DNA from 2 places in the Endozoicomonas sp. ALC020 genome. Region 1 is predicted to be linked to the other one. Evidence: predicted binding sites of a transcription regulator. Region 1 holds the regulator's gene; the other holds the start of a gene.

Region 1 (22,137 bases):
TACAGCACACTGATCTGGTCTGCCAGTCAGAATAACCCGACTCAGTCTGCCTTATTGATGGCCGCTTTTGGGCTGGGCACCCTGCCCTCTGTATTTCTGACCGGACTATTTGCAAGACAACTGGCGTCTGTCATACAAGCCAGCCTGACCCGCAATATTGCCGGCATTATGATGATTCTCTTTGGTCTCTACAGTATTCCGGGCCCGCAACAGGGTTGGGTCATGTCCGTACTCTCTGTTGGACACGGCGGGCATTACTGAACGACCAGGGATCCCGCCCTTATTGACCAGACTGCAAGATCTGCTCGACCTGATCAGCAATCTCCTTTGAGTTCACACTCCTGAGGAAGATATGAGCATGAGCCAGACCCGCCACCGTTCGTTTATGGGGCGGATTCACATGGACATACCATTCCAGAGAGTACTTTGACAGTAACTCGCCAAGATTTTTCTTTAACAGCCGGTTTGACTCTTCCTGCAAAAACTCTTCCTGCCAGTCCTTGCCGGATATAAACAGCAACAGATGTACTACGTCGTCTTCCAGCCAATAAGGAAAACTATTCAACGCCAGTCGGCTTTCCAACATACAATGACCATCACTGCATTCCAGCGCCCTTTGCTTTGATAGCTTGAAAATATTCTCCAGAACAGCAGTTTCAGGCGATTTCCCAGTCAGCTTCAATTGCGTCAGATAGCCAAGGTAAGCCGCCAGCTGGCCAGGACTTCTTCGGGTATCAATATGGCCTGACTGAATCTCTTGCCAGGTAATCACTCCGGAGAAGGTGACAATACCGAAAAGAACCTTGAACAATGCAAGACTGCAAAGGCCAATAACTCCCAAAATATTCTCTCCCGGTTGAGTCCAATGTTATTTGTTGTCCAGCATAGACTGATTGGGTGCTGTCGGCGCAGAAGTGGATGCTTTGCCGTTGTGATCCTTGGTGAGATTAACCCCATGCTTTCAGGCGCTCTGTGTCCCAGTGTGGGTAGCTAAGTCGTCATTCCCGCGAAGGCGGGAATCCAGCGCCAACAGTGGATCTCTGCCTTCTCGGTGATGACAAGGCCAGGAGGGCACCGGGCAGTATGGTTCTGGTGGTGAGTCAGTGTGGATTCCCGCCTTCGCGGGAATGACGGGAGTAAACTCGTTCCCATGCTGGAAAGAGTTTTGCGACACCCTCTGGAGCGTGGGAACGAGTAAAGAGTAATGAATCGCTCGAGGAAGCAGTGCGATCAATAAACCCCTGTCGCTTTTTGTGCACTTACCTTTCTACAGCAACGTTTTTTACTGATGTGGCTGGGCCGGTCCCGGTTCTCTATAATCGGTCAGATTTTTACTATCATCGTTCAGCCGACGTTTATAAAAGTCCTGCTCCGTTTCAATAAACATTCCATCATAAAAGCCCCGGTTCGTTTCAATAAACATTCCATTAATTGTAGGAAAGATTGTGGGCTCTCCTCCAATTCCAAGAGTTAGGCCCATCATGTTTCCTCCTGAAAAACTATTAGGTGAACTCGAAGATTCACTTAGATAACTATAAGTTGGTGCAGAATAGCCATTGGCCCCCGATTCACAATTCTGCGGTGGTTGAGATTTCGCTCTGGTTGCGGCGCTGCCTGAACCCTGACTTACATCGGCTGCATTTCGGCCTGTAAAATTTGGGATTACTTCCAGACGCTCACAGGTACGTTGAGCACATGAAACAGATTGGAGCGGATCTTGTCTTGTTGGGCTTACATGAGATGAAGGCTCAACCCCAACGAGACTTCGACCATTTGACGTTGTTGTCGAACAGTTATTGGACCCCGCTGCAGTGTATTGCGGCGGTTGAAATTCAGCTCTGGTTGCAGCGCTGCTAGTTGTTGTTCCGTAAGCCATAATCTATCCTCCGTGATAATGAATGGTTTTGGGCAGGCAACGGACATTAAAAGTTCCCGATTACCTGAAGCCCCTTAGACTATTCAACGCAGCAAATCCTTGCTTCGTCGTAAATGGACTATACCCTTCTCGCAAAAGCTTTTTGATGACATAACGGTTAGCCGTTCTAATCAATAGGGCACGCAACAGCCCGTTTTGAGCAGGTGGCTCAATGATTGATCATCTTGAACACCTTCTGACAGAACATATCCAATAAGTCGGGACTTAAAACAATTTTCAACTTATCACGTATATCATCGAGGTTGCCTGATGGGGTGATTTCTAGCCAATCGTCGAGCAATTGACAATTGCTTTCATCCATATTTTTTACAAATTTTTCCAGATAATCATTATCTATATTATCAATCAGACTGCTCCAGTCAGGTGCAATAGTAATACATGGAGTGTAATGATCCTGGGTACTGGAATTCGAATCTTCTTCGTATATGAATGGATGACCACTTTCCAGAATTCCAAATCCAAGGAGTTTATCTATACTGTCCTGCACCCCCATCATAAATGAGTAAAATGCTTTTACCTTTAACTCAGTGTCTGGCTCCAGTGTGTACTCCCTAAGACCTACCCGGAGGCCCCTGACCTCAAAATCCTCTGAATCCTCTGAATCCTCTGAATCCTCTGAATCCTCTGAACCCTCTGAACCCTTTGACATTATGTATTCACTGTAACGATTGCCGTTCTCGTCTACTACATCATAGGGTGTCAATAAAAATGGCAGTGCATCTTTATCTTCTTTTAATTGGGATAAATCTTCAGGCTTAAATCTTTCTTCCTCTAACACTAAGTTGGTCATTTCTTGAATAAACTCAGCAGGGATTTTTCCGATTTTTTCAAAAACTTTGCCAGTGCCCTCCGATTCACAATACTGCGATGGTTCTGATTCCGCTGTGGTTGCGACGCTGCTTGCAGCCCGATTTACATCGGTTACATTCTGGCCTGTAAAACTTTGGAGTTCTTCCAACCACTGACAGGTACGTTGATCCAATGAACCACGTTGGCGCAGATCGTATCCTGTTGCGCTTGTACTACTTGTACTAGATGCAGGCTCAACCAGACGTCGACCGTTCGATGTTGTCGCCGGACAAGTATCAGACCCCGCTGAACTGTTCTGCGGCGGTTGAAATTTAGCCCCGGTTGCGGAGCTGTCTGTTGTTGGTGTTAATCCATAAGCCATGATCTATCCTCCGTGATAATTTATAGTGTTAGACAGGCAACGGACATTAAAAGTTCCCGATTGCCTGTATGAACTCTCAGGTTTGCAATGAAGCAAATTCCTTACTTTGCTATCAATTGATTTTAGCCTTCACGCAAAGAACTCTTAATGACATTCCGGTTAGCATTTCTAACGGCCTTTCTCCTGAACCCACAGCCCTAAAGAAAACTTTTTCCATGTCTGCCCCACAGGCGCGAAAGCATGGGAACCGGTATGAATTGCGTCACCTACTTATTGACACACGTCAAATACATTTGGCTTTTTAGTCTTTAAACTGTTAATAAAAGAACCGGTCAATCGGCTGTTTACCTGTATAGTCATCAACAGAGCCCAGCCAGATGAGCTGTAACCAATTCGAGAGTTAATATGAGTACAGCCCCCGTATGGGATACAGGTCTGATCAAGAAGTATGACCTCAGTGGCCCAAGATACACATCCTACCCCACTGCCGTTCAGTTTCAGGAGGGGTTTAAACCCGAGCACTATGAATCCAGCGCCCGGGAAAGCAGTGCGACTAATAAACCCCTGTCGCTTTATGTACACATACCTTTCTGCAGCCACGTCTGCTACTACTGTGGCTGCAACAAGATAGTCACCAAACACCGTTCCAAGGCAAAAGACTACCTTGACTACCTGTTTCGCGAGATTGACATGCAAGCCAGTCTGTTTGGCCGGGAGCAGAGAGTCGAACAGCTTCATTTTGGTGGCGGCACTCCGACGTTTCTGAGCCCGGACCAGATTTCTGCGGTGATGGACAAGCTGAGATCCGTCTTCAACTTCAACTGTCAAAGTCATTCGGACTTTTCCATCGAGCTGGACCCTCGCGAGGTGGATTGGGTCATGATGTCTCGCCTGCGTGACGAGGGCTTTAACCGTATCAGTATCGGTGTACAGGATCTGGACGAGAAGGTTCAGAAAGCCATCAACCGGGTGCAACCCGAAGAACAGGTTCAGTCTGTTCTGGATGCCGCCAGAACCATGGCTTTCAAGTCAGTGCATATGGACCTGATTTATGGCCTGCCTCATCAGACCGTCGAAGGTTTTATGAATACCGTGAACCGGGTGATCGAGATGGCACCAGACCGACTGTCATTATTTAACTACGCTCACCTGCCACACCGTTTCAAACCGCAGAGAAGGATCAACGAGGCAGATCTGCCTTCTCCTGAGGAAAAGCTCGACATTCTGCATAAGGCTACCGAGAGGCTGGTGGAGCGCGGCTATGTCTTCATCGGCATGGATCACTTTGCCCTGCCGGATGACGAGCTGGCCATTGCCCAGGAAACAGGCACCCTGCACAGAAACTTCCAGGGTTACACTACACACAGTCACTGCGATCTGATTGCCATGGGCGTCTCTTCTATCAGCAAGGTGGGCGGTGTTTATGCGCAAAACCATGTCAGCATGGAAGCGTATGAAAACTCGATCAATGAAGCCCACCTGCCAATCTACCGTGGTTTGACCATGAATCGTGACGATGAGATTCGCCAGAGTGTCATCAACGAACTGATCTGCCATTTCAAACTGAACTTTGCTGAGGTGGAAGAGCATTATGGCCTCAAGTTCAGTGACTATTTTTCTGATGCACTGGCAGCACTGAAACCTATGGCTGACGATGGTTTGCTTTCTTTGACTGAGCAGGGAATTAAGGTGGAACCCAGGGGCAAAATGCTGATCAGAAACATCTGCATGCAGTTTGATGGTTATTTTAAGCCGCAGATACAACAGCAGCAGAACCTCTATTCAAAGGTTATTTGACACTTTTCGTGTAGAAATGCGGGCAATGCACGATTTCTACTGTTTGGTTATCCTTTTAAAGGCCAGAATAGCCAGACAGCCCGGTTTTTGTGGTAACAATCAGAAAGATCGTGTGTAGCTCAGCTGAAGGCCATCACTAGTACTGCGACTGGATCGAATCGCCGTATAATTCATGCTCAGACTGGATTGCCCGGACATTGTGGTGTTGTAGCCCATACTCAGATACAACCCATTGTCGTTAATCTCCTGAGCCCGATATTCTGACGATGCATGCTGGCCGGTATTATTAACTGTGTATCTGGACTTTCCACTCAACACCGTCTGCTGCTGGTAGCCCGCAGAAAACTTCAGGGCCGAGGGGGTATCCCCGGTTTCATTCAGTAAGACAAAGTCACTGCCCAATCGTAAAATCGATTGCTCAAAAGACTGCCCGCGCACAGCCAGCGCTCCGTCAGACAAGCCTTTCTCTCTAAAGCTGTCCGACTCTGAATGATGATAAAGGAACTCAACCATAGGTGTGACGGTAAGACCATCGAGCCAGTTATCCATATCGATGTCATAACCCAGGGCACCGAAGGCATTCCAGTCGGTGCCTGAGCGATAGGCTCGAAGTCGATGACCATCGCTACCCGTGCGTTTGCTGCTGTATTGTTTGGTACCAAGAGTCAGGGCACCATCAAACTGCCATTGATCCCTCTGCCAGGACAGGAACGGACCAAAGTGAACAGACTCTATGGAGCCCGAACCCAATTTCTGCTGAAAACTGGCTGATGTTTTCCGGCTACCCAGCATCAGGCCGACAAGGGTATTTTCAGTGGCCTGAGTGAATACTCCGACATTCAGCCCGTGACTGTCGGCATTCATTCCTTCTAAACCAGGCAGTGATGAGTAATGGGATTTCGAACCATAAGTTTGTACAAAGCTGTGCCACTGACTGCTCTCACCGCTCTGCAACTTCCCGGTAGATGTTTGGTTACCGCCTTTCACAGTACGTTGATCCAGACTGGCATTATCAAGAAGAAAAGCCTGACCATTGCGGTAGAAATCCAGAATCTGACGCAGATCACTCAACTGACTGAACAGCGCCCGGGTAGTAGCCATTTCCAAGTGGCGTGAGCCATTTAACGTCGCCTGAGCACTGGGAGACGGATGAAAGAGCACTTCTCCGGCTTCAGGCAGAGACTGATCAATCAGTGACTGCAACTCACGACTGGCAGCCCCTTTCTCAACTCTGACAACCACCCATTTTTCCTGAGCACCTTTTACCCCATCGACAGGTTTTCCAGGCTTTTTCGGACTTGCAGGATCTGTCGGGATGAGACTCGAATCCGAGTCAGGTTTATGATTAACGTGCGCTTCTCCGCCTTCACCACCGCCTCCGTCACCGCCATTTTCAAGGAGCCTGAGAGTAATTTCATAAGGCTTGTCTTCACCGGGATTAAAAAAAGAGACCGGTTCAACCAATACCGGAGCAGGTTTATCATCACTGCCGTTGTCCGGGCCGTATAGCCATTGACCAAATTTGTAGGAGAGTCCGCCAAGCCCAGTCCCCAGCAGGGCCGTTCCCCCGGTCACAATTATGGCCGGATCAATGGCCAGCACTGGCAATGGCAACACAGCGGTTGCCAACAGCATGACCAAGACCATAGATAATTTGAGCGATTTTCTGGCCATAATTCCCTCCCCCGGAGTACTGATTTAATTCCTTCGGGGGACTATGACCGATTATTTTCAGGATTTGACTAACAAGGTTGTTATATTAACGGTTGTGTATTGCCCGCTTGCTAACGAAACTTTTGCATTATATTGACAGCATCTTCCTGCCGGAGCCAGTCGATAAGCTTTTGCTTCCTCTGTTCCAGCCTGACTCGCGGACTCTCTGGCCCGGTTTCTTCATCGGAAGATTCAGACCAATCCAGCTCTTCAAGCTCCCGGTCAATTTTCTCCAGCTCATCCACTGCAGAGCTCACTTGCTGGTAAAGGTAAAACTCTTCCTGATAGTCCAAATCTTCAGGCAGCTGCTGCCAGAGCGTCTCATTCTCAACAGAATCCTCAAGGCTGTCGACTTCAGACTGGGTCGAATCGTATTCTGATGGCGGATTGTCTTCATCGTCAGAGGCACAAGAAGTTAAATCGTTAAAGCCCCCTGAATAGTGATCTAAAAAATCACTATAATCCCATATCAATCCCACAGGGTCATCGAGCTGCAGACTGCCCGGGTCATTTGCCGTCGACTGCAATGACGAAAGCATGGTTATCGCTGTGGGTGAAATCGTCTGGGAGGAGTCTTTCAGCCTTCCATCCCTTCGCAGTTGATCAACAATAATGTCTTGTAGCTCGCCCATGCCCCATTCCAGCGCTTTTGTTGTTAATCCACGATATTCCAGTTCAGCGATCAGGTATGTCCGAAGGGCCATCAATTCTTTGAAGTATGCCCTTGAGCGAAGCTGTTCCTCATTCAGGGCCTGCTGCCAGCTCTCAAGAGCTTCTTCGCCAGCCAGCTCAATCTCCCAGTCTCTGGCGTCATCGTCATAATCGTCAATGCGGTGAATATAATCCAGAGGTTCGGTCAGCATGGCTTCCAGACCTGCCCCGAGACGGGTTTCATGTTCATCAACGGCAATGTACTTTTTAACCACTTCCAGAATTACCCTGGGGTAGTCTTCATCAGGAATCTCCGACAGTGGCATTTCAGAATGCTGTCGAACAAACTGCATCTTCAGCGTATTGATCTGACTGAGATAATCTGCTGACTTTTTTTGCTCCAGCAAGAGATCATCGCGCACCCGTTCCAGCGCCAGGGCTTCGGGATCTGCTTCAGCCTGAATAACAGGATGATTCTTCACTGTCATGAGAGTCCGTGACAGCTCTTTCGCTTCCTGTCTTGATGCCTGCAGCGAGGCTTCAGCAGCAACCAATTCTTCAGCAAACTTGTCTGCCTGTTCAGGGTCGCTGCCCTTTTGCAACCCATTGAGCGTTCTCAGAGCTTCAACCAGCTTAACCTGAGTTTCCAGAGTCTTGGTCTGACCCTCTATTTCCTGAACTTTCAACAGATAGTTCATATCATGGAGCTGTTCGACCTGACGTTTGAGAGCGGTCATTTCCTGTCCCGTCAGAACAACGATCTCCTGACATTCAGACTTCAGCCGGGACAAGGTCCTGGTAAACTCATCAGCATTACTTTGAAACGACTCATGAGGCGTTTGCAAATACCCCCCGAGGAGCGACAGCTGTTCCTCAATGTCCCTGAGCTTACCTTTGAGCTCTGGCAACGTCTGAACATCAGCCAGAGATTCGCTTACAAGATTGTCACTGGCACTCAGCTCTCCCTGTAATTTTTTGACATTGCCTTGTGCTTTTTCCAGCTCGTCCACGACTCGTTGATGAGCTTCTTTATCAATGCCTTCGGGTTTTGACCTGAGCAGCTCAAGCTCGTTGGTCAGGGAATCCAGTCTGAATTGCAGTTTAGCCCCGGAGTCTTCCAATTCTTTGAGCTTTAGCCTTCGCTCTTCGGACTCTATCTTGGTTGACTGCAGCTGAACGGATACAGCACTCGCTTCCTGCTTTGTGGCATTTAACTGCTCCGAGACCTGAGCGAACGCCTCTTCAACTTGCTTAAGTCTCTCACTCATTTCATGAACTGAGTCGTTTTTGCTGATCAGGTCCTGCTGTAATTTTCTGGCAAGAAGCTGACTCTGCTCAGCTTCAGATTTGGCCTGCCTGATTTGCTGTTGCCAGACTCTTCTTTTTTTCTGACCTCGTTTATTATTAAACTGAGTGACTTCTTCGAGCAGCTGCTTATTCATACTGCTCAGCGCCTGAAACTGGAGCTCCAGGTTATGCTTTTGCTCCTCAACCTTTCTTGAGTGGTTTTTGCTATTCAGCGAATCACTGGTCAGTTGATCCACGTGATCCATAGCGCTGACCACAGTCCCCTCTATGGCCTGGCTGCGCAGAGACTCATACTCTGCATTCAGGTCAAATGCCTTCTGCTCAGAGCTTTCCAGAACACTTTCTGTTTTCTGTAAAAGGTCGCGAACTTCCCTGATCTCTCTATCTCTAACCAGCACCTCTAGTCTCACCCGGTCCAGTTCGGCTCTGAGCTGTTGATTCGAAAGCTCACCCTGACTGATATTCTCCTTAAGGCCGGTATAACTTTCCTGCAACAATTTAAGCTCATTCTTTTTCTCTTCAAGCTGACGCTCTGTCAAGACGAGCGCATCCCGATCGGTCTTTTCCTGTTCCCTGAGATGCTGGATCTGCACCTCCAGCAAACCTTTTTCTTTAGCAGCGGCTGCTTCCCGTTGCTTAAAACCATTGAGCTCTGCTGTCAGCACTTTTCTGGAACAAGCCTCATGTTGCAACTGAACTCTGGTTTCCTGGAGCAGTTCCCCCTGAGCCTGCAGTTCTTTTTCAACATCCTTGAGACGCTGAGTCGACTTATGGGCTTCTACCCAACGGGCTCTGACCATCTGCTCTTCCCGGGTGAGCAGATCAATCTGCTCCCGATAAAACTGATTCTCGGAAGCGACCTTTGCTGAGTTATTGATCAACCCGGCCTTCTCTTTTTGCAATTGTTCCAGATCTGACCTCAGTTGCCTTTCCTGAATGCGTTGAGCCGCCTTATCCTTCTCCAGCTGATTCTCCAGCTCATGCTGTAACATCTGACTGCTTTCAAGCTGCATACGAACAGCATTAAGTTCATCAATGACAATCAGGTAGTCCTTATAGGTTTTGTCTTTATGCTGAATGGCAGAACTCAGCTGAGACTCCAGGAACAGTGCCTTCTCAGTAGCCCTCTCCAAATCAAGCTTTTGGGTAACCGCCTCATCAGAAACCGTCTTTACCTCCGTTTCCAGAGATCGAACTGTCTGCTGGGTTTGAAACAGCTGGTTTTGAATAGCCTGCTGATCGGCTCCTGCCTCCATCAGCATCCGCTCGGCTGCCCTGAGTCTTCTTTGCAATGGTTTAATGGTGTCTCGCTCAACGGCTTTCTTCTGCAAAATCAGTGCCTGAATGTCAGTAGTCTGATGGTTTTTCTGCCGATTCAGCCTTTCAAACTCAATATCTTTTTCTTTAATGGTTTCAGTCAGAATCCGTGCTTCATCTTCAAGCGCCTCGACCTTTTCCTGAAAAAGCTGAAGTGTCTCTTGTAACCTCAAATCCTGTTGTTTTAACTGCTGGCGATCTCTTCCCTTGTCACTGCCTTGCCTGTTCCTGAGCGCCTCACTCAGTTGTTCAACTTCATCAAGCACTTCCACCATCTCACGATCAACTTTCCTGTGCTGCTCAGTCAGTGTTTTCAACTCACCAGCCAACTCTTTTTGCTGTTTCTCCGCAGCCCTGAGTTTTTCGATTCTATGTTGCATTTGTTTAAAGTGTTCTTGCCCTGATGCCAGATCCGCTTTTCCCGGGAGCAGCTGGTCGGCCAACTCTGCTTTTCGCTGTTTCTCCAACTTCAGCGCGTCTTCTGCCTCACGGAGCCTTCTATCCAGAGCCTCTGCACGCTCAGACTCTCTTAGCTCCAGCTGTTCCCGAATGATTCTCTGGGGTTGTGCATGGGTAATGACAAAATCAGTCAGTTGCTTTGAACGTGTTTCCAGCTCGCCTGAATGGGTCCGCAGATAAAACAGGTAGCCCACCCCTGAACATACAGCCAGTCCGGCAGCAACAGGCACCGATACAGAAGCGGCCCCGGCAGCAAAAGCACCGACGACCAGAACCCCGGTTCCCTTGGCTATCGTGACAGCAATTCTGCGGCCATCCCAGATCGCACTTTTTTGAAGCCGGATACGATGCGCCTCTTCAAGCTCAGCACACTCGGCCTCTTCGAGCTTTAATGCCCTGAGTTCCTCAATTGTCAGCTCACCCTTTCTGGCCATCAGGATTTGCTTTTCCTGTGGTGAAAGATCATTGAACGTCAAATCCTCAGCGGCAACGAGTTCCTCAAAGGTTCGAGGTTCAGCCACTTGCACGGTTGGAGTAAACAGAATCCCTGTCACTGAGCTGAGCAGACTCATGGCGTAAATCTCCCTGATTTACGAAATTGTATTCAGTACAGTTATCGACACATTGGCGCTGAAGAACATCTTTCTTGCATCATAGGTATTGATAGCGTTCACAGCCTTCTCATCAAGCTCAATGACTTAACTGCCAGGCAACTGATCAAGTACAACATTTTTTTAGTGCGGACTTATCGCAACCCAGTAAGGATTTTCCGAAAAAGCCTTAAGTATGAAGGAATTACGCTTTAGTCTCGGAAAGCACAGACTTACACTTTGGTAGCATTTTCAATAGAATCGTCAGCGATTTCGCCAATACGACTTTGAGGCCACTCAATGACGTCAAAGCCCAATGTACGACAACCTGGCCATGTGGCCTGCAGAGACTGCAGTCTTAGCTCCCTCTGCCTACCTCTGGCATTGAATCTACAAGACATTGACCAGCTTGATCGCATCATCAAGCGAAGCCGCCCTCTCAAGAAGGGGGAACACCTGTTCCTGGAAGGAGACCGGTTTACCAGCGTCTTCGCTGTCCGTTCCGGGGCCTTAAAAACTTATACCGCCACCAATGAAGGTGAGGAACAGATTACGTCTTTCTATCTTCCCAGTGAGATATTGGGCCTGAGTGGTCTCGATACTGACGTCTACCCGGTCTCTGCTCAGGCCATGGAAACCACCATGATCTGTGAAATCCCCTTTGACCAGCTGGAAACGCTATCCGACCGATTCCCGGAGTTGCGTCGTCATATGATGCGCCTGATGAGTAAGAAGATTCGTGAAGATCAGCAGATGATGATGCTATTGTCCAAGAAAAACGCTGATGAAAGAATTGCGACCTTCCTGATCAACCTGGCCAGTCGTTTTCGTCGCAGAGGCTTCTCATCCCAGTCATTCCGCCTGTCCATGTCCCGCAATGAAATGGGCAATTACCTGGGACTGGCTGTAGAAACCGTTAGCCGGGTATTTACCCGGTTCCAGAAAAACGATCTGATCTTCGCAGTGGGCAAAGAAATTGAAATCCGTGACCCGATTCAATTATGCTCCCTGGCGGGTGGAAAGTCTGTCGGTTTGGAACAGATTATCTCCTCCGCATAAGCGCACCAGGAACGGACATTAAGGGAAAGATATGATCGTTGACGAAGCTTATCTGAAAGCACAGATTAGAACCGTTTCTGACTGGCCAAAGCCCGGCATTCAGTTTCGGGATGTGACCACTCTCTTCGAGAACCCCAAAGCCTGGCGGTCGGTCATGGACAGCCTCATTCATCGCTATATGGATGTTGAGTTTGACCGGATCGGCGCTCTTGATGCGCGGGGCTTCCTGATAGGCTCTGCATTGTCATATGCCCTGAACAAACCACTGATCCTGTTTAGAAAAAAGGGAAAGCTGCCCTACAATACTGTCGCTCAGGATTATGAACTTGAGTACGGGAAGGCAACGCTTGAAGTTCATGCAGACACTATTAAGAAAGGCGATAAAGTCATTCTGGTTGACGACCTGATTGCTACAGGTGGCACTTTGCTTGCGGCCGGTCAACTGGTCAGACAACTGGGCGGACAAATTCTGGAAGCAGCTGCCATTATGGATCTTCCAGACCTTGGTGGTTCAAAGATACTAAATGAAGCAGGAATTCCTGTCTTCTCACTGTGTGAATTTGAAGGGGAGTAGTCTCCTTCTTTTCTTTCCCGGCACCCCACGCCTTTCAACGCCTTCGCAACTTTCAGGTATTCAGTTTTATCGGAAAATGACTATCAGGGGCTGCTGTGGTTTTCACACCCGAAGTATGCCCTGGTTAAATTATGCTGTACTTAAGAATTTTCTGAGTGCTACGATAATCTGAATAATGAAAACAATGCTCTAAGACAAAGGAAATCCCGATGGGTATTTGTGCAAAGGAGCTGCGCCACTACGTTGTTCGCCCGACCCTGAAGCATTTAAAAATGTGGAGTCCTACGGCAGAAAATCTGCTGCTGGGAACAGCTGCCAGAGAATCCGGACTGGGTTTTCATCTTAAACAGGAACACCATCAGGCTCTGGGAATTTTTCAAATCTCGCCCAGAATGCATCGCAATATCTGGGACCATTATCTGGCGAAGAAATCCGACCTTTCCAGTTTGATCCGGGGACTGGCCAGCCAGAGAGAATTTCTGGCTCATCCGCATCTGGAATTAGCGACCAATCTCTCTTACGCTACCGCCATTGCCTGGATGATTTATTATCGAATCGATAAGCCAATCCACAAGGTGCCCCACGATGACGTCTATGCCTTGGGTAAGCTTTGGCATAATTACTACCACCGTCACCACCCCGGCCCCATTGAGAGCTTTGTGGACAGTTACAAGGCTTTAATAACGAATTCTATGGAAGAGTCAGTGTCAGAGAGTCTGAAGACTCCCTAACGCTGTCAGCTGGCACGATCCCGCTTTTCTGCACATTTGATGCAAAGATCGGCGTAAGGCATAGCTGCCAGACGGGCTTCAACTATCTTGTCACCGCAGCCGGTACAGAAGCCGTAATCATCATGATTCATACGATCCAATGCTTTGTTTATCAGATTAAGTTCAGCCCGGGCATCATTACCCAGCTGATCAATAACCTCATCATTTTCCCTCTCCTGCGCCTGCTCCGACCAATCGGCATTGGCTCTGCGAGTCATATCTTTATTGATGTTTCCGAGCCGGATATTCAACTCGTCTCTGCGAGATAATAACCAGACTCTCAGTTTCTCGTAATCAGCCATGGAAGTCCCCTGAATAAATGTCCACGATTATTCTGTGTATAAACGACTGGAACCTGTGTCCCTGCGCATTTTGTCCATTAGATAAGCATAGCTTCACTTAACCATATTTCGACAGCTCATTCACAATAGCAGCCGTCAGCCCTGTGAGTTCGGGAGGTAACTAATTGGTTAGGTACTTATAGCTGCTGCTGTCATTATCCCTGATGCCTATCGTGAAACCTTTGATTATAATGTTGTGAATTTTCGGGATCTTGCCCGTTTCACCATTATCCAGAGCAGTAAGTCACCCGGTTTAACCGCCCCCTCTAAGGGCCTTAAATGAAGTTGGGTACTTTCAGAGACAAGACAGAACCAAAATGCAGAGCCAAACAAAAAGCGCAAAAACCCACTTCAACAAACTACAGAAACGCCTGAGACGAGAGGTAGGTCGGGCCATCGCCGAATACAACATGATTGAGGACGGCGACCGCATCATGGTCTGTCTGTCCGGGGGTAAGGACAGCTATACCCTGCTGGATATTCTGCTGAACCTGAAGACTTATGCGCCGGTCAATTTTGACCTTATCGCAGTCAACCTTGATCAGAAACAGCCTGGCTTTCCTGAACATGTACTGCCTGATTATCTGGAAACCCTGGGTATTGAGTACCGCGTTGTTGAGGAAGATACCTACTCCATCGTCAAAGAGAAGGTGCCTGAAGGCAAAACCACATGCGCACTCTGCTCTCGGCTGCGCCGAGGCATCCTCTACCGCACGGCCAGCGAACTGAAAGTCACCAAGATTGCCCTGGGCCATCATCGGGATGATATTCTGGAAACCCTGTTCCTGAACATGTTCTATGGCGGCAAGATGAAAGCCATGCCGCCCAAACTGGTCAGTGACGACGGTCAGCACACGGTAATCCGTCCTCTTGCCTTCTGCCGTGAAAAGGATATTGTCCGTTTTTCCGAGTTTAAGGCATTCCCGATTATTCCCTGCAATCTCTGCGGCTCTCAGGAAAACCTTCAGAGGCAGGCAATCAAGGCTATGTTCACCGAGTGGGACAAACGCTTCCCCGGCAGAATGGAGAGCATGTTCAGAGCTCTGAGGAACGTAGCGCCCTCCCATCTGGCAGACAGCTCACTGTTTGATTTCAACAATCTGTCGGCGGATGGTCAGCCTGTTAAGGATGGAGACACTGCGTTTGACCCGGTGGATGTACCTCTGTCCTTCAGGGATGAAAACGATGAAGAGGAAAAGCCTGAACAAGCTTCCATTGTGAATATTGTTAACCTCTGACACGCACACTCTTGGCTTTGCTTTGGCCAGGTTCTTGAATCACTCCAGGAACCTTGCTGATGCAACACGCCTTCCCTGGCTCGTTACTTTTATCCAACCCCTCCGGTATTCACCGGAGGGTGCTGCCTGCTGCTGAGGCATCAGCAATATAAGTGCAATCAATGGCTACACTATTGCTCTGGGCAGACTAGTGGCCCGTTAGAGGCTTTTCCAGATCGTACTTCAACAAATCATTACTCTCAATCATGGATACCAACTCTTCTATATAATCAATACCTCTGGAGGAATAGGCATAAAGTCCCTGTGCCAGTACCGGCCCGGTAACCGGGTGTCCCATGGATTTTCTTTTTGAACGCAGCTCCCTCAAACCCTCATAATGATGGCTGGTATTGAGGTTATGCATATACGACCGTACCGATGCCTCCAATGAAGAAAACTTCCTGACTTCGTAGGTCGCACCTTCCGGACGCTCACCAGGAACAACACCACAGCCCAGAGTAAAACACCACTGGCCAAAGTAGTTGTTGGCTTCAACGGCAAACCTTGAAGTCCCCCAGGCCGACTCGTTAGCCGCCTGCACCAGAGCAAGCGATACCGGGATCTCGTCCGCCCTGTGCAGCAGGTCGTCATAAAGCGCATCACTGACTTTAAGCTCTTCATCCACTCTGAACTTTCGGGCCATGTCCAACAGCCACTTTTCTTCGCTTTCATGCAGAGCCGATTTTTCCCTGAGCATCTTAACTTCCTGACGAATACCCGCCAGACGCTCATTCTCTTCATCAACCATTTGCTTCACGTGGGCAAAGAACTGACTTTTCTTCTTATTGACGTCCTCAATGGCAGCAAAGTCGGGAATATTCTTTTGAGCCTTTTTTTCAACCTTGACTTCCTCCCTGGTGACCTTTTGCACCTGTTCTATTGCGGGCTCTTTAACAGGCTGAAAATCTCTGTTGTACCCGCTTCCCAGAGCAACGAGCCCTGCCAGCAGTAAAAGAAACAAACGATCAATTCTAGTCATCATGGTCTATGTCATTCTCCTGAGCCCGTCCGGCAAAAACGAAACTATTTAGACACTACTTTTTAACAAAAACGGCTTCGCCTGAAGTCATGTAATCATTCCGGAGTTCTATGATACTAACCGTTTAGTCTCACAATCCACCAAACCAGCGAACTGAACCAGACAGTCATGCCGAAGCCTTTATGAGACTGATAAACGAGGAAATAATTGCCCTATTATTCAATAAAAGAACCTGTATTGGGACGATATTACTTTACTTCGTATAAGAAATATGTAAACACTGAAGTCAAGGCTATCGAACGATCCTGTTGAACAGGAAGAGCCGATGCCTGTCACAGTGAATAATAACAACATATTAGCCGCTGTTTTGTAGCTGATAACTTAGCAAAACGTAAGGATTACCAGCTACTGGTACAGCCATAACGGAGGTTGCACCATGATATTAAGTCACTTTTGGGGGCTTCTCTTTCGTCCGAAAGAAGAGTGGACCGATATTCGGGAGCACCCTCCCGGCATTATTCGCCTTTACCTGGGTCAGGTCATATGGCTGGCTGCCCTGCCAGCGGTCTGTACTTATCTGGGGACGACTCGAACCGGCTGGACAGTCCCGGGCAGTGATCAGGTCGTCAAGTTAACGGAAACCAGTGCTGCTTTCATGGCATTTTTTGCCTGGCTGGCCATACTGGCGGGCGTTGCCGTTATGGGTGCATTCATCCAATGGATGGCAGAAACCTTTGGCAGCAAACCCAACATGACACAGAGTGTTGCGTTTAGCTGTTATACCGCTTTACCACTCTTTCTGGCGGGCCTGTGCGGGCTTTATCCCTCTATCTGGCTGACTATTGTTGCTGGCACTATCGCCATGACCTGCTCAGCCCTGATTCTGTATTCCGGTTTGCCAACCTTTATGCAGATACCTAAGGAGCAGGGGTTTGTCTATGCCAGTTCTGTGCTTTGCATCGGGCTGGTTGTTCTGGTCTCGATTATGATCACTACCGTGATCTTCTGGGGTATGGGTGTAAGCCCCGAATACATTCAAGTTTACTGAAGTTCAGCGCCAAGCCAGATGAATTAAGCTGTATCATCTGGAAGCGATGCCTTGATGAAACCTGCCTGATTATTCCAATAAACCCACTGTACAGATACAATCCCTCTGCTATCCTCCCATGAGTTTTCCAAGTCAGCCTGTTTATGTCGAATATACAATGCCCCTATTTGCCTACCGTTGAGTTACGGGTCAGTGAGCTTTACTGCCTGGCCGAGCGGCATTTTCTTAAACGATTTCCACGCCCCCGGATCAGTCTGAGTTTAAGAGGCGAAACGGCCGGACAAGCCTGGACCGAAAAAAACCTGCTTCGTCTGAACAAACAACTGCTCAAAGAAAACCAGGAACATTTTCTGAAGCATACCGTGGGTCATGAAGTCGCACACCTCATTGCCCACCAACTGTTTGGCGGAAAGATCCGCCCCCATGGCAGAGAGTGGCAATTGATTATGCAAGAGGTGTTCAGACTCCCGGCCCGGAGAACCCACAGCTACAACACCAGCAATGCCAGCAAAAGACCATTCCTATACAGTTGCAGCTGTGCAGGAAAGACCATCCCGCTCAGTTCCATTCGCCACAACAGGGCCGTAAGAGGTGCAGTCTATTTGTGCGCCCAGTGTCGAGAACCTTTGAAATTCGTTGAGAAAATCAACGTTTGATGATCAGTGCTTCAGGGGGAATTGCGGATCAATTATCGTTAAATTTTTTAAAATACAATAAGTACTCAGCCATACGGAATCGAATATTTCTGGCTTATTGGACAGGTGCTCTGCAAGGCGCAACAACGGGAACATAGCAAGCTATGTGACCAGAGTTGCAACGCATCACGACTGCATGGATGCAGGAGCTAGAGCAACGCAGGAGCAGTTGCCGCGAGTGCCTGAACAATAAGTCAGAAAATATGATTTCGTATGGTTGAGTACTTAATTGTTGTATCTATCCATTGTACAAGTTAGAGTTCATCCGTTAGCTAATGTTAGCAACCAAAGAATGTACGAAAAAATAATAATATGAAAAATCGTAGAACCCCCCTGGCACAAATGCAGCTAAACGTTGCAAGGCATCCCGATAAGGTCTGGCTTAATCAGCCTGACAACAGGCAATGGACTTCTTACACTTGGGGGGAAGCTGACGAGCAAGCCCGCAAGATCGCTCAAGGTCTTTTATCCAATGGAATATCAAAGGGCGATAAAGTCGCCATCATCGCCAAAAATTCAGCCGAATGGTATATTGCTGATTTAGCCATCATGATGGCAGGCCTGATCAGTGTGCCGATATACCCAACAGCTGGGGCAGACAACATAAAATATGTGCTTGAGCACAGTAATGCAAAGGCTATTTTTGTTGGCAAACTGGACAGCACTGAAGCCCTTTCAGAAGCAATGCCAGATGACTTTCTCAGCATCTCATTTCCATACCCTACACTTGATTGCAAAGAGCAGTGGCTTGACTGGTTGAATAATTATGAGCCACTAAAAACACTCCATAATCCGGATATCGACGATCTATTTTCTATTATCTATACCTCAGGCAGTACAGGCCTTGCCAAAGGCGTCATGATCAGCCAGAGAAATGTAGCTTCTTCGGCCATGGCTGGAGGTGAGAAGTTTTTAACAGGTCAAGAAAGACGGGTAATGTCATATTTACCCCTTGCCCACATTACTGAGCGATGCGTTGTTGAACTCCCATCAATTTATTACTCTGCCGAGATTTTCTTTGTCGAGTCCTTAGATACTTTTGTCGATGATGTTCGCTATGCACGCCCCACTGCTTTTTTATCAGTGCCCAGATTATGGACTAAGTTTCAGTCACAAATTCTGGCCAAAATGCCCAACAAAAAGCTACAAACTCTTTTGAAAATCCCCATTATCGGTAAATTAGTAGCAAAGAAAATTCGCACTGCTCTGGGCCTGCAGGAAGCTAAAATTTTCGGCTCTGGTAGCGCACCTATCTCTCCAGAGGTTTTGAAGTGGTTCCAAAAGTTGGGTATTCGTATTAGCGAAGGCTGGGGTATGACCGAAACCTCAGGCTTATCATGCAGCAACATCCCTTTCAAACCCGATGATATTGGCACAATAGGCAGCCCTCAATCTTGTGTCGAAATGTCACTTTCCGAGCAAGGAGAAGTGTTGATTCGAGGAGAAGCGGTATTTAAGTCTTACTACAACAATCCTGAAGCAACAGACGCTGCCTTTGAGAACGGCTGGTTTAAAACAGGTGATAAAGCTGAAATAACCTCTGAGGGTTCATGGAAAATCATTGGTCGGGTTAAAGAACAATTTAAAACCAGCAAAGGCAAATATGTTTCTCCGGTACCTATCGAGTCGAGCCTCGGTCGTAACCCGGATATCGAGCAGGTCTGTGTTATGGGGATTGGGCGCAAACAACCTATAGCAATGATTGTGCTGGGAGAAGGCGCTTCAAAAGATCGTGACCAGCAAAAAGAACAATTGGTCAGCACGATGACATCGGTTAATAATGAGCTGGAGGCTCATGAAAAGCTGGATCATATCATAGTCGCCAAAACGACCTGGAGTATTGAGAATGAAATGCTCACTCCAACACTGAAGCTAAAGCGGGATGAGCTTGAAAAGGAATATGGTCATTTTTTAACTCTGAAACATGACTCAGAAGTTATTTTTGAAGAGGAAATAGGCAGTTAAAAAGTGAAAGGTACAGTCTATTTATGTACCCAGTTTCGACAGCCTTTAAAGTTCGTTGAGATAATCTGCGTTTGAAGACCATTGCTTCCAGGGCAATTAAAGAGAGGTAAAACCTCTGTTTTTTGGGAGTGAGCCTCTCTTACATCGAAGCAATGATCGCGCGACCCGTTAGCCCGGCTGCCAATAAAACCCTGACCTTTTGAACAGGCCCCTCAGTGAGCTTCTCGCCGCTCCAGTAATCGTACCAATAAAGAGGGTGATCGGAGGTCAATGTCACCTCCCTGGCATTCTCGTTGTAGTTAAATAAACAGTGGAGTTTTTTACCCTCTGTTAATGCCAGAGAAGCGTGATGTAAAGACAGTGAAGTAAATTGAGCGGCGTCTTGACTATAACGATGGCGCAGTATCAATTTGCTTAACGTCGTTTTAGCAAACGGAGTAAGATCAGGCAGCGGATCGCCCGAAAGCAGAAGCCCGCCACTGGCGAGTAATACATTGCGATGAAAGTCATAATTACAGGGATCCGTTGATTGATTAGCAAGCGAAACAAAGGTGCCGCAATCAGGATCAATCTGCCACAATTTACGATGCTGCCAACTACGATGGAAGGTTTCTTTCGCAATTTGCTCAAACCGCTGAGCGCTCCGCTCCACATCGTCCGAGACTCTCATGGCATCAACAAGTCCTAAAGACGGCCACATGGGTGCGTTACACCCAAGTAAAAGAGCATCCTGAGCGCCCTTCGCTATTGCCTCCATACCCATTCGGTACGCCTGCACTCCGGTGACGCCTCTCTGATAACGTTTTCCTTTGAGCGTTCCCCAGTAATTGGCATCAAGTTTAAACAGCTCAACACCCCACTCTTCTCGCATGGTTTTGACTATGTGAGTTAGATGAGCCTGTACCTCGGGGTTCGATGTATCCAATACGTACCAGGGGGTACAACGCCAACCTCCGTAGGTCACATCTTCGGCCTTGAGGAGATCACCGTTATGATGGCGAACAAACCACGATGGATTCTGTTTAAACACTTCTGACTCAGGCTGAGCAATAAAAGGAGCAAGCCAAATCGCCGACTTTTTTCCTTTGCGCTTGATATCCGCTATTAATTCTTTCACTCCTCCAGAAAATTTATCCGACGGAGTCAACCAGTCGCCCATAAATGCCTGATAACCATCATCCAACAGTACCCACTCCAGATCGCTGAGATCTCCCGTCATTACATTCAGATTCTGGCGGATATTGTCCTCGGTGACATCAGTATAATAGACATACCAGGAACACCAGCCAATGGGGGCTGGTTGCACAACGCCTGCCCTTACGGGGTGATGCTGAGCAATCAACCCTGCGTATTCCTGATAAAGTTGGGGTAAAGAGCCTCCAGTTAGCACGACGACAGATTCCAACTCTCTGCTGCCCCAGTCCTGAGGAGAAGTTCCTTCCCCATCGATAGAGGCTGAGACCAAAACACCTCTCTCACCACTGACTATTTCGAAGTAGCCCGCATAGCGATGACAACAGGTAAAACCAAACAGGGTGTACTCCACTGAATCGTCTACAACCAAGTAGTTGTAGTAACGCTTTCCCTGCTGCTCTCCATAAATCCGGTAACTACTGCTGTTATCCGGACATCGACCAATATCAACCGGTTTGTCGTACGTCCCGGTGGTTTGCGCCAACATCTGAAATCCATCACCCAGCAAAGTCGCACTATGACCAAAATCAAACTCACTGGTGAATAGCTGATAGTTGTCCGGTATTGGATCGTTATGTAAACCGATATAGTGAAAGGTCACCTGGTTTTCACGAGCTTCATCCAGTAGGTCTGGATTTGCCAATGTGATTTCTCTGTGACACGGTAGATGAATGCTATGAGACATAAGAACCTGCTAAAGCCGATAAAAAGAAAACCGATAGCGTGATTCGAAAAGCACCCATACTCCAGCATAGAAAAAAATACCCGGATCAAACAGTCGAAACAACAAACCCGGATATTAACTCTACAAAGGTCTGCCCATATTTTTCCAGCTTATACTCACCCACCCCTGAAATATGAGACAGAGCTTCCAAACTGGCGGGTTTAACCGCTAACATTTCATAGAGTGTTTTGTCATTAAAAATGACATAAGCAGGAACACCCTGCTCTTCCGCCAGCTCTTTACGACGCGCTCTCATGGCTTCCCATAATGGACGATCATGGTCGTCAATAATAACTCTGCCCTGATCCACTCTCCGGGTTTTGCGTGCTGCACTCTCAGAGGCGTATTCAAAGCGATCCTGACGGAGCAATAATCGCTCACTACCTTTGAGCAGAGGACGGCATTTTTCATTCAATTTGAGAGCCCCATGCCCTTCTACATCAACATTTATATACCCTCTGGACACCAACTGCCGGAAAATTGAGCGCCACTCACTCTGTTTGAATTCACTACCTATACCAAAAGTGCTTATCCGTCGGTGACCAAATTGACTGACTTTGGCCGTTTCT
Region 2 (2,655 bases), 2.6 Mb from region 1:
TTCAGAAGATCCTGCTGTTTCCGGCTCCTCGTCTTCGCGCCCCGGTGTCTTCAGGTTGAAAGCCCTGATAGCGAAATAGAAAACACAGAAGTAAATAACAGAGAAAGCCAGACCAATGAACACCAGGGTCACAGGCTTGGTAGCCAGCCCCCAGTTCAGAGCCATATCCAGGGCACCCGCAGAGAAACCAAAGCCATGCAGAACACCAAACATATTGGTGATTACCAGAGATAAACCTGTCAGCACGGCATGAACAGCGTAGAGACCTGGCGCCAGGAATACGAACATGAACTCCAGAGGCTCAGTGACACCGGTCAGGAAGGCAGTAGCACCGACAGACAGCAGAACACCACCTACACGGGCACGATTTTCTTTAGGCGCCGCCAGATACATAGCCAGCGCAGCAGCTGGCAGACCGAACATCATGACCGGATAGAAGCCCGCCATAAAAGTACCGGCAGTGGGGTCACCGGCAAAGAAACGAGGCAGATCGCCCGTAACTACCTCACCGGCAGCATTGGTGAATTCACCGAAGCCAAACCAGAAAACAGAGTTCACAACATGGTGCAGACCTACCGGAATCAGGCCACGGTTCAGCACTCCATAGGCAAACTGTCCAATGGGGCCAGACTCAGAGATACCATTAGCAAATGCATCAATGGCAGACTGGATGACTGGCCATACATAACCTGCTGCTACAGAGACCGCCAGAGCAATCAGACCGGTCATGATCGGAACCAGACGTTTGCCACCGAAGAACGCCAGATAGGGTGGCAGTGCCACCGCATGGAAACGGTTGTAACTATGACCGGCAATAATACCGGCAATAATGCCGCCAAAGAATGACATATCAATGTCGGCATTGATGGTCTTGGCCCCGGCAGTCAGGACAAAATAGCCAACTGCACCCGCCAGCACCGCTGCACCGGCATCGTCCTTTGACAGTCCGGCAGCAATACCCATCGCGAACAGCAAAGGCAGGTTACTGAAAATAGCGTTACCCGCTTCTGCGACAAAGGCAATATCCAGCAGGTCAGGCTGCCCAAGACGCAACAGGATTGCTGCAATAGGCAGAGTGGCGATGGGCAGCATCAATGCCTTACCCAATCTCTGCATATAGCCAAGAATGTTCAAAATAGTTACCCCTTAGATATTAACGTCACTGCACAAACCTCAATCAAAACCCCGTGGAACTCAAACAGGCAGACAGTTGATGGGCAGCGCATGGTTTGGGACGAAATGTAACCGGTCACAATGCACCAGTTCAACTGTGTTGTGAAGGTTTCGTAAAGAGATTAACCGGTTATTGACCCAGAGCAAAAAAGCAAACAGAACATGTGGCATCAGTAGTCATATATGACACACCACAATAGAGAGCACCTCAATGAGGTGCTTAAGCGATGGGAGCCAGATGTCTGTTCATTAGCTGGAATGAAACAGACGTAAAGCTCAGTACTCGGACTTTGTCACTATTGGGCTCTTGTTGTAGAACCTCAGGTAGGCCACGATGTTACTGAGCAGGAACAGCACTTCCATGACGACGGCCATCGGGGACAGGACAAGAACGTTGTGGCTCAACCAAACTACCGCACCCACCATCATGATGAGTCTCATCTCACGATCGTCTTTACTGAATGCGCCTATCGTTTGCAGGCAGGAGCCGACGAACGCCACGAGACTGATGAAAGACTCGTAGGTAACAAAGAGTGTCACACCATTGATAATCAAAAACAGGTTTCTTACCCCGGGCCGAGACGTAAAGTAACTGGTCAGATAGCGTATTGACGCAATCGTCATAACCACGGCCGCTGTGAAAGCATTGAGCAAGTAAAAGTGCGTCGCAATCAACGCTCCCGCAATAAACAGGCACAACACCACGTGTTTGCGTGTTTTGAACTGGAAAGACAACAGGTCAAACACAATAGCGATGGATACCAGGATCTGTGAAAGCGTGTAATTATCCATGTTTACAACCCTTGTTCACTCTGGCTCACCCAAGCGCAACAGTTTGATCGATTTCTAGCTCAACGAACACGCTCTTGATTGCCTCAGCGAGGTGACGAATATGCGTCTCGGTGTGATTGGGCGTTGCATTGATCCGGAAGCTCTCGGTGCCTACCTCGACGGTTGGTGAGTTGATCGACTGAATGTAAATCCCATGCTTGCTCAGCAGCAGATCGGCCGCTTGTTTGCATTTCCGGGCGTCGCCGATCTTGACTGGCAAAATGTGCGTTTCTGAGCATCCCATGATGGGAATGCCCAACTCCGCAAAAATCGCGCGCAAGAGCGCTGTATTGAACTTGAGCTTCTGGCGCTCAGAGTCCGAGGCTTTCAAGTGGTTGATGCTGGTTAAACAGGCTCTGGCGATGCTTGGAGGCAATGAAGTGGTAAAGATAAAGCCGGACGAAAACGAGCGAATAAAGTCGATAATGGTTCGGTTGCCAGCAACGTAACCACCAATCACGCCGATGGCTTTCGCCATGGTACCTTGTATGATGTCGATATCCGATTCGTGGCCCAAGGCCTCCGCAATACCCGCCCCGCGTGCGCCGTACATACCTATGGCATGTACTTCATCCAAATAAGTCAAGCATCTGTATTTCTTTGCTAGTGTAACAATCCCAAAGATGTCGGCAATGTCACCATCCATAGAGT

Evidence for each region. Region 1 encodes FNR, which switches genes on or off when oxygen is low (the NO sensors DNR and NnrR bind a similar motif). Its sites were predicted from a motif close to TTGATNTANATCAA; they were not measured.
Region 2: the regulator FNR is predicted to act here: its motif matches at 1,307-1,320, upstream of nagE (N-acetylglucosamine-specific PTS transporter subunit IIBC).

What each region holds. Positions count from the first base shown of each region.
Region 1 covers NZ_CP184830.1:4,469,218-4,491,354, reverse strand. Annotated here, with positions in the region: gene ACOJUO_RS17175 (sulfite exporter TauE/SafE family protein) at 1-261, shown strand, start outside; gene ACOJUO_RS17170 (DUF3605 domain-containing protein) at 281-841, opposite strand; gene ACOJUO_RS17165 (hypothetical protein) at 962-1,174, opposite strand; gene ACOJUO_RS17160 (hypothetical protein) at 1,283-1,876, opposite strand; gene ACOJUO_RS17155 (hypothetical protein) at 2,085-3,107, opposite strand; gene hemN (oxygen-independent coproporphyrinogen III oxidase) at 3,513-4,904, shown strand; gene ACOJUO_RS17145 (autotransporter outer membrane beta-barrel domain-containing protein) at 5,004-6,578, opposite strand; gene ACOJUO_RS17140 (hypothetical protein) at 6,689-10,924, opposite strand; gene fnr (fumarate/nitrate reduction transcriptional regulator Fnr) at 11,243-12,001, shown strand; gene ACOJUO_RS17130 (adenine phosphoribosyltransferase) at 12,036-12,575, shown strand; gene ACOJUO_RS17125 (hypothetical protein) at 12,785-13,306, shown strand; gene ACOJUO_RS17120 (TraR/DksA family transcriptional regulator) at 13,312-13,647, opposite strand; gene ttcA (tRNA 2-thiocytidine(32) synthetase TtcA) at 14,004-14,924, shown strand; gene ACOJUO_RS17110 (glucosaminidase domain-containing protein) at 15,112-15,945, opposite strand; gene ACOJUO_RS17105 (Yip1 family protein) at 16,379-16,990, shown strand; gene ACOJUO_RS17100 (SprT family zinc-dependent metalloprotease) at 17,134-17,646, shown strand; gene ACOJUO_RS17095 (AMP-binding protein) at 17,998-19,650, shown strand; gene ACOJUO_RS17090 (glycoside hydrolase family 36 protein) at 19,790-21,487, opposite strand; gene recQ (DNA helicase RecQ) at 21,615-22,137, opposite strand, start outside.
Region 2 covers NZ_CP184830.1:45,460-48,114, forward strand. Annotated here, with positions in the region: gene nagE (N-acetylglucosamine-specific PTS transporter subunit IIBC) at 1-1,134, opposite strand, end outside; gene ACOJUO_RS00155 (YgjV family protein) at 1,450-1,965, opposite strand; gene hemA (5-aminolevulinate synthase) at 1,991-2,655, opposite strand, start outside.